One region of the Oenococcus sp. genome, then DNA from elsewhere that is predicted to be linked to it. Evidence: predicted binding sites of a transcription regulator. Region 1 holds the regulator's gene; each other region holds the start of a gene.

Region 1 (3,122 bases):
GCTGAAAAAACATCCGGACGCCGGTGATGGAGACTACGCCAAATATGTTTCTGAAGTCTAAAAAAATCGAAGGATTTACTGAGCATGAGATTTCGATTGCCGGGAAAAAAGTGTTGATTCGACAGGCGGACCTAGAGGACAGCAAAAAACTTGTTGCTATTGAGGAAGCTGTTTATACTGGACTAGCTCCCTGGAATCAATTGGCTTTTGTGACTGAGATTGCTTACGGCCGGCACAATTTATATCTTTCGGCCAGTGTCGAGAGACAGGCGATTGCATTTATTGGATTGACATATCGCCGCAACAGCAAGGACTTGCATATTACAAATATTGCTGTGCTGCCAATATGGCAAAGCAAAGGGTTAGGCAGTTACTTGCTGAACTATGCTGGGAAAATCGCCCAACTAAATCATTTGCAGCGCCTCACGCTGGAAGTACGCCGGTCTAACGCACATGCACGCCGTTTATATGAAAAAATTGGTTTTAAGAAAAAATCGGAATTGATTGGTTACTATAATGATGATCACGAAGATGCAATAGAAATGGAGTGGCTGTTTTGACAGCAAAACAAGATAATTTAATTTTGGCCTTTGAGTCTTCGGCGGATGAGACCAGTGCAGCAGTTGTAAAAAACGGTCACGAAATTCTCAGTAATATTGTGGCAACGCAAATTGCCAGTCATCAACGCTTTGGCGGGATTGTCCCCGAGGTCGCCAGCAGGCACCATTTGGAGTGGATCAACCGTGTGACAAAAGAAGCCCTGCAGGAGGCATCCGTAACTGATCCGGCTGCACAACTATCGGCAGTGGCTGCGACATACGGCCCTGGGCTGGTTGGTTCTTTATTGATTGGCTTAATGGCCGGTAAAACGTTTGCGATGGTTCACGACCTGCCCTTTATTGCTGTTAATCACTTAGCAGGGCATATCAGCGCAGCTAATTTTGTCCAGCCGACCAGTTATCCAGCCATGGCTGTGATGGTTTCTGGCGGACATACCGAATTACTTTGGATGGCAAAGGAAAACTCTTTTCAAATTATCGGCACAACTCTAGATGATGCCGCCGGCGAGGCTTTTGATAAAGTGGGCCGCATTCTCGGGCTGAATTATCCTGCCGGCAAAGAAATGCAGGAAATGGCAGCAAAGGGGCAAGCCAACATTCATTTTCCGATCGCACACACGGAAAACACCTTTGATTTTTCTTTTTCCGGCTTGAAGTCGTCTGTTTTAAATTATGTGCATCATGCTGATCAGCTTTCCGAGCAGATTAATAAAAATGATGTTGCGGCGAGTTTTCAAAAAGCGGTTGTGGAAGCGATTATTGAAAAAACCGAAGCCGCAATTCAAGTGTTTCAACCCGTGCAGCTTCTTCTAGGTGGTGGTGTTGCGGCAAATCTAGCTTTGCGCACAGCGATTGAGCATCTGGCCCAGACCTATCATTTGAAACTGACAGAGGCGCCGATTTCACTGGCAGGTGATAATGCGGCGATGATTGGTGCAGCCGCGTATCTGAATTTTAAAGCCGGCCGTTTTTCAGGGCTGGATTTGAATACGGATCCATCTCTGAATTTTTCGAGAATGTGATTATTTCACATTTTTTGTGATTTTTTTATCTAGTTCGTTTACAATGTAATAGAAATGGTTCTGGGGGACTTTAAAGGATATGACTTCTGAAAATCAAATACCGCGGGCGACTGCACAACGTTTGCCGATTTATTATTATTATTTATCCACATTGAATGATGCTGGTATCAAGCGGATCAATTCCAGCGAAATTTCTGAGGCGATTAAGTTCGATGCAGCTACAGTTCGCCGCGACTTCTCTTACTTTGGCGCTTTGGGCAAACGCGGATTCGGTTACGATGTCAGCGCGCTCTTAAGCTTCTTTAGTAAGGTATTGTCGCAAGATAAGCTGAACAAAGTGGCCGTGGTTGGTGTTGGAAATCTAGGCCAGGCTTTGATGAAAAATAATTTCAGTCATACCAGCAATATTGAAATCGTCATGGGCTTTGATGCTGACGATGATAAGCGCTCGATCAAGCTGGTAAACGAAATGGGAAAATCGGTTCCAGTTTATCATGTTAAAGAATTGGCAGAACGGCTGCATGCCAACAATATTACGATCGCTATTCTGACAGTGCCGGAAAAAGCAGCTCAAGAAGTGACCGATCAATTAGTTGCAGCTGGTATCAAGGGAATTTTGAACTTCTCACCGATTCGGATCACGGTACCATCCAGTGTCCGTGTTCAGAATGTCGATTTGACGACCGGTATGCAGACTTTGATCTATTTTGTGGATAATTTTAAGAACATTAAAAGCGCTAAATAAAGCGTTTTTTTATTATTTTCTAAAATAGTCAGGATTTGTCAAAAAGTTTGACCTTTTTTGACCAATTGCGTTATAATTTTACGCGGAACAAATTAAAGGAGGTTTTTAAATTCATGATTAAACCATTAGGTGATCGAATTGTTCTTAGTATTGACCAGCCCGAAGAAGAAAAGGTTGGTGGGATTTTAATTGCAAACAACGCCAAAGAAAAACCAGTTACAGGTTCTGTTGTGGCAGTTTCTGAAACGGGAATTGGGGATACTGAAGCTCCTAAGTCTGTCAAAGTCGGCGACAAAGTAATGTTTGATAAATACGCCGGTTCACAAGTTACGATCGATGGAGAAGATTATCTCATCGTTCACGAAAAAGATATTCTGGGGGTTTTGTAATTCATGGCTAAAGAAGTACGTTTTTCTGAAGATGCCCGCACACGTATGCAGGCAGGAATCGACAAGTTGGCAAATGCTGTTAAGACAACGATTGGTCCTAAGGGACGCAATGTTGTTTTGGAGCAGAATTACGGTACACCAACGATTACAAATGATGGTGTCACAATTGCCAAAGCCATCGAATTAGACGACCATTACGAAAATATGGGTGCCAAGCTCGTGACTGAAGCCGCTTCTAAAACTAATGATGTTGCCGGTGATGGTACGACAACTGCGACTGTTCTGACACAAGCAATCGTTAACGAAGGCTTGAAGAACGTGACAGCTGGTGCTAATCCTGTCGGCATTCGTGCCGGTATTGAAAAAGCCACTGCCGCCGCTGTATCTGCTTTGAAAAAGGAATCTC
Region 2 (3,122 bases), on a different contig from region 1:
AACCATGTGGACCGTGAAGCCGGCTGTCAATCAGATTGAATATTATATTGGCTGGACACAACCAAAAATTACGGCCTTTACGAAATCACTCGGTATTCAAGTCGAAGCCTATTCACCGCTGGCGACCGGCGGCTTGGCAACGCAAGATGAGATCCAGAAAATTGCGGAAAAATATCAGGTTTCTGTTCCGCAAATCGCGCTGAAATATGTGCTGCAAAAAGATATTCTGCCTTTGCCAAGAGCAACAAAATCCGAACATGCCAAATCCAATGCGACGCTTGATTTCCAACTTTCAGACGCTGACATGGCTATCTTGGACCGAATTCCCGATACAGGCCAGGCTCGCCATAATGTGACAATGGGCTAAGCCGGCGGATGAATGCAACTATGTCAGAGGGTACCTTGGACATCAAAAAGCTGAGAATGATGTAAAGGAAGCTCGAAAACCAGCGATTAGCCGAGACAATCTTTTTCAAGTAGTGTTTACAATTTTAAGTAATTCTTTCTTTATTTCATGTGTTACGAGAAATACATGTTAGTCTTTATTAGACTTTCTTTTAATGTTTTGGCAATCTTAAATGTCTCATAAATGATTAGCCAAAAAAAATTTGCAAGCTAGAATAAGGGGTATATGATCAAATTTGAGAGAATTTACGGATCCGAATCAAAAGGGTATCGGGTTTTAATTGATAGGCTTTGGCCGCGTGGTGTCAGTAAAGAGAAAGCTGCGATTGATCTTTGGGCAAAAGAGATTGCGCCATCCGAAGATTTGCGGCAGAAGTACCACGATGAAGATTTAGATGAGATGGCTTTTCGCGCAATTTATTTGACAGAATTATCCAGCAATCCAGCTACTGTCGAGTTTTTGCAGACTTTAAAAGATCATCCAGATAGTATTTTGCTGTATGCCTCTAGAGAGAACCATGAGAATAATGCTAAAGTTCTCGCAAATTATCTAACACGTCAGGGAGTTGCTTTTGAAACGGGTTCAAGCAGCACAAACGAAACAACACAAGCTTGATTATCAGCATGTTGTGCATCCCTGGCCGCCACTTTATGATGTACACTCTCAAGTTTTGCTGCTTGGGTCGCTGCCATCACCCAAATCTTTATCTTTCGGTTTTTATTATGGCAGTCCGCAAAACATTTTTTGGCAGACTTTAGCTAAAGTCCTCGGCCAAAAAGAGGCTGATAAGACCATAGAATCGCGTCGCAATTTTGCTTTAAGGAATCATGTTGCTATTTGGCAGACGCTCGCAGAAGCCGATATTATCGGTTCCCAGGATGCGACAATTAAAAACCCGGTTGCAAATGATTTTACAAATTTATTAGCAAGCTCACAAATTCAAACGATTTTTACAGAAGGCAAAAAATCAACAGAGCTCTTCAATCAGCTAGTGGCACCGACAATTGGCCAAAAAGCTATTTACTTGCCTTCGACTTCGCCAGCCAATCGTGCCACACAGGCGAAACCAATTTTCATGGCTCGTTGGTCTTTAGTTAAACAAGCACTTGAGGGTCAGGCTGTCCAATGAGACAGCTTTTTTATTGACAGTTTTCACAATGTTTTTATTTTCACAAATGTATGCTATATTGAGTTTGTAAATTTTTGTACAAACTAATACAAAAATCGAAATAAACTACCTAAAAAGAGGTCGGAGACAAAAATGAAAGCAGCTCTTGTTCGAGAAAAAAATGATGGATTTGTTGATTTAGTAGATGACTGGGAGCCTCGTAAACTGGCTTTTGGTGATGCTTTGGTCGATGTTGAATACTGTGGTTTATGCCACACGGATTTGCATTGTGCAAGCGGAGATTTTGGTGATCCTAATACCATGGGAACGCGCAACGGCAGTTGGCGCCGTGTTATCGGTCATGAAGGTGTCGGTATTGTTTCTAAACTTGGTGAAGGTGCGGATCAGTATTTGAAAGTCGGTGACCGTGTTTCAATTGCTTGGTTCTATGATGCTTGTGGTGTGTGTGATTATTGTGTTTCAGGCAATGAGACGTTCTGCCGTAAGGTAAGAAATTCTGGCTATACTGTTGATGGTGCGATGGCTCAACAAGTTGTTGTGAACGCAAAATATGCAGTGAAGGTGCCATCCGATTTGGATCCAGCGGCTGCTTCTTCCATCACGTGTGCCGGTGTCACGATGTATAAAGCATTGAAAGTCGGTGAGACGAAGCCTGGTCAGTGGGTATCAGTCCATGGTGCTGGCGGACTTGGCAACCTAGCTGTTCAATATGCACATAATGTTTTCGGCGCGCACGTTGTTGCTATTGATGGCAACCCTGATAAATTGGAAGCCGCTAAAGAAAACGGTGCCGATATTATTGTTAATCGCAAAACTGAAGATGTCGTTGCTAAAGTTAACAAATTAACTGGTGGTGTTCATAATGCCCAAGTAACGGCTGTCAATGATGCAGCCTTCTCTCAAGCTGTTAACGTTCTTCGCCCATTGGGCAAACTAGTTGCCGTTGCATTACCTCAAGGCGATATGGCTTTGAATATTGCTAAGACAGTCTTAGATGGTATTGAAGTTCGCGGTTCTTTGGTTGGCACACGTGCAGATTTGAAAGAAGCCTTCCAGTTTGGCGCTGAAGGCAAAGTCACACCAATCGTTGAAAAAGTTGATTTGAAAGATATTAATGATGTGATTGAAGAGATGAAAGAAGGTAAAATTACCGGACGTAAAGTCTTTGATTTTACTCATATGTAAATCTAAAAAGAATGATTAAAAAAGCTCTGGTGATTTCTTGCCAGAGCTTTTTATTTTATTTCAATCGTGAAGATTTCGGCGTTTTCCAGGTAGAGGTTATTTAAATTCTGCATTAGTAAAATTAACCAGCCAAAAGCTAGCCCAAATGAAATGATTTCAAAAGCCGTTAGCGACAGGTAATGAACCCACTGAAACAAGATTTCCGATAAGGCTAGCAAGCCGGCAAAACCATAGGCTGTTAGCAGAAATTCTCTTGTAATACCTGGCAGCAACCAGCGAATACCAATAATTATCAGTAGAATAAATGCAACAAGCAGATTGGATGTCCACCAATGCAGCTGATGCAGCCAATCGATGGCGCGATTATTTTGAAAAACACCGACTAACCCGAAGGCGATTGAC
Region 3 (3,122 bases), on a different contig from region 1:
ACAAGTCTTTAATTGCATCATTATCATCAAGAAAATCGTCCTGACCTGATTGCTGTGCATATTCATACAGAAAACGTGAAATTTTAGCAACATCCAAAGGTGATCCGCCGCCTAGCGCAATGACAGTATCAGGCTGGAATTCCTGCATCTGCTTGGCGATCTGAACGGCCTGGCTCAAATAGGGATCAGCCTGTACAGAACTGTAAATGCTGGTCTTGACTTGATCGTTTCTCAAGGCAAACTGTTCCAAGACGCGATCGACAAAACCGTACTTGACCATCGAATGTCCTGTCACGATAAAGGCACGATCAACTTTTGGCAATTCCTGCAGATAAGTGATGGCGTTTCTCTCGTAGTAAATGTCCTTTGGCAGACGTACCCATTGCGGCCGATTACGGCGTCGTGCAACAGTTTTAATGTTCAGCAAATCATAAGTAGACAAGTTATGCGACAACGAATTCTTCCCCCAAGATCCTGTTCCTAACGTCAGACTAGGACGCAATGCATCTGTATAAATATCGCCAACACCACCAATTGAATCAGGCTGATTAACAAGAATCCGAGAGACATTGATAGCGTCCGCATATTCTTTAACGAAAGGATCGTCTTGTGTGCCGATTTGGATCGCCGCATTATGGCCGGCACCTTGGTAAGCCAATAAACGCTGAACAACTTTAATACCTTCTTGACGGTCCTGAACTTTGTAGATTGAAAGCAGAGGACTCAGTTTTTCTGAAGAAAGTTTCTCGCCAATGTTATTTTGGTCGAGTTCAAACAAAAGAACATCTTTGCCTTCTGGCAGGTTGATACCGGATTTTTCAGCAATCCAGCGGCCGCTCATACCAGCAACCGGGCCGTTGACACCATGCTTATCATTGAAAACAAAATCAGCGACTTTTTTATAGTCATTTTTCGGCACCAGATAAGCGCCTTTTTGCTGCATTAGTTCCATAAATTCATCATAAACAGATGCTTCAATCACAGCTGAGTTCTCAGTGGCACAAATCATACCGTTATCAAAGCGCTTAGACAAAAGCAGGTCCTCAACCGCACGGCGGACACGAGCGGTGTGGTCGATAAATATGGCACCATTACCAGCACCGACACCCATTGACGGATTACCTGAAGTGAGGGCCGCGTGCACCATGGCAGGACCCCCTGTCGCTAAAATAGAGGCAATACCAGGATTCTGCATCAAGGCTGTCGTATTTTCTAGTGAAGGCGTTTCGATCCACTGAATAAAGTTCTTAGGTGCACCTGCTTTGCGAGCTGCCTGATAAACAATTTCTGCAGCAGCCACCGAGGACTTTTGTGCCTGAGGATGGAAAGCAAAAATAATCGTGTTGCGTGTTTTAGCTGTCAGCAAGGACTTAAAAATAGTCGTCGAAGTTGGATTGGTTGTCGGCACAATTCCGGCAAGAATGCCAAGAGGTGCAGCCAAATTGACTTTTCCGGTAACGGGATCCTCGTCAATGACGCCAACTGTTTTATCGTTTTTAATCGCATTGTAAACTGATTCGGATGCGAAACGATTCTTTGTATCCTTATCCTCGACAATGCCACGTCCAGTCTCGTTATAGGCAAAATGTGCCAGTTCCAAAGAATGCTCTGAGCCGGCCAAGGCCATAGCCGCGACAATCTGGTCAACTTGTTTTTGTGTATAAGATGAAAATTCCAGTAAAGCCTGTTTGGACTTATCAACAAGCTCTTGAATGTACTGCGCAGCCAAATCCTTTTTAGCCTGAATTTCTTCTGGAGTCAGCTGTTTCTTAGTGATTTTTTTAGTTTCAACTGCCATCAGTTCTCCTTTTGTAATAAGCCCGATCTCATAAACAACTTTGTGAACTTATTAACATTATTAGTGTAAAACTTCACAACTATAATGTCAAGTAAAAAGATAATAAAAAAACGCCCGAAGACGTTTTTCTTTATTTCATCAAATTTTGAACATCACGCGCAATTTCCAGCTCCTCGTTGGTTGGAATCAGAAAAGCCGTAATCGAGGAATCGGGTTGTGTAATCGCTGTCTGAACCCCATGCTGATCATTAGCTTTTTCATCCAATTTGACACCAAGAAAAGCCAATTTTTCCAAAATCATCTTGCGAATCGGCACAGAATTCTCACCAATACCGGCTGTAAAGACCAAAGCATCAACACCCTGAAGCTCGAAATAGTATTGTGCAATATAATTAACAACACGATTAACGAACATATTAACAGCTAATCGAGCATGTTCATTAGTATCATAAACGTCGAGCAAATCGCGCATATCGCTAGATAAAGTAGAAATACCAAGCAAGCCGGACTTATGATTCAGAATATCCAGCATCTGCTGATCAGACAGCCCTTCTTTGCCTTTCACATAATTAACCAGCGATACATCGACATCCCCTGACCGCGTCGCCATAATTAATCCAGCTAACGGAGAGAATCCCATCGAGGTGTCCAAGGATTTTCCGTCTTTGATCGCTGTAACTGATGCGCCGGCGCCAAGATGCATCGTAATCAGCTTCAAACTTTCAAGCGGTTTGTGCAGCATTTGAGCGGCCTGCTCGGCCACATATTTATGTGAAGTACCATGTGCCCCGTATTTGCGAACACCATACTTCGTGTAATACTCATATGGAACTGCGTATAAATAGTTTTCCTTAGGCATCGTCTGATGGAAAGCCGTATCAAAAACGGCCACTTCGACAGCGTTAGGAATAATTTTAGAAAAAGCTTTAATTCCCAATGCATTGGCTGGGTTATGCAACGGCGCGTAGGCTGCCAAACGTTCAATTTTCTTCAGGACTTCATCATCAATAAGGACAGACTTGTTGAACCATTCGCCACCGGCCACAATACGGTGGCCAATTCCTTTAATCTCATCAAAATCCTTCACAATACCCAAATCTTTAAATTGAGCAAGCGTAAAGTTAATCGCCTCTTCATGGTTTGAAAAAGCATGACGAGACTTATGTTTGTCCCCTTGGAATTTAATTGATACATTATCATCTTGGCTAAGGTCAACACCGATACGCTCGATCATGCCTTCGGCGATGACTTTTTCTTCCGGCATGTCCATTAATTTGAACTTTAATGACGATGAACCAGCGTTAACAGATAAAATTTTTGTCAT

What was found. Region 1 encodes Rex, which represses fermentation and respiration genes when NADH is low (regulators of the CRP and FNR family bind a similar motif). Its sites were predicted from a motif close to TTGTGAANTANTTCACAA; they were not measured.
Region 2: a site for Rex is predicted at 1,600-1,617, ahead of adhP (alcohol dehydrogenase AdhP). Genes of this name have one in related genera too.
Region 3: a site for Rex is predicted at 1,839-1,856, ahead of adhE (bifunctional acetaldehyde-CoA/alcohol dehydrogenase). Genes of this name have one in related genera too.

Annotation. Positions count from the first base shown of each region.
Region 1 is NZ_JBDNNF010000001.1:33,063-36,184, reverse strand. Features, by position in the region: gene tsaB (tRNA (adenosine(37)-N6)-threonylcarbamoyltransferase complex dimerization subunit type 1 TsaB) at 1-61, shown strand, start outside; gene rimI (ribosomal protein S18-alanine N-acetyltransferase) at 45-560, shown strand; gene tsaD (tRNA (adenosine(37)-N6)-threonylcarbamoyltransferase complex transferase subunit TsaD) at 557-1,582, shown strand; gene ABF487_RS00125 (redox-sensing transcriptional repressor Rex) at 1,662-2,327, shown strand; gene ABF487_RS00120 (GroES family chaperonin) at 2,441-2,716, shown strand; gene groL (chaperonin GroEL) at 2,720-3,122, shown strand, end outside.
Region 2 is NZ_JBDNNF010000005.1:19,408-22,529, forward strand. Features, by position in the region: gene ABF487_RS06915 (aldo/keto reductase) at 1-367, shown strand, start outside; gene ABF487_RS06920 (DUF488 domain-containing protein) at 632-1,021, shown strand; gene ABF487_RS06925 (DNA-deoxyinosine glycosylase) at 978-1,535, shown strand; gene adhP (alcohol dehydrogenase AdhP) at 1,668-2,720, shown strand; gene ABF487_RS06935 (AbrB/MazE/SpoVT family DNA-binding domain-containing protein) at 2,771-3,122, opposite strand, start outside.
Region 3 is NZ_JBDNNF010000006.1:84,014-87,135, reverse strand. Features, by position in the region: gene adhE (bifunctional acetaldehyde-CoA/alcohol dehydrogenase) at 1-1,798, opposite strand, end outside; gene ABF487_RS07900 (acetate/propionate family kinase) at 1,929-3,122, opposite strand.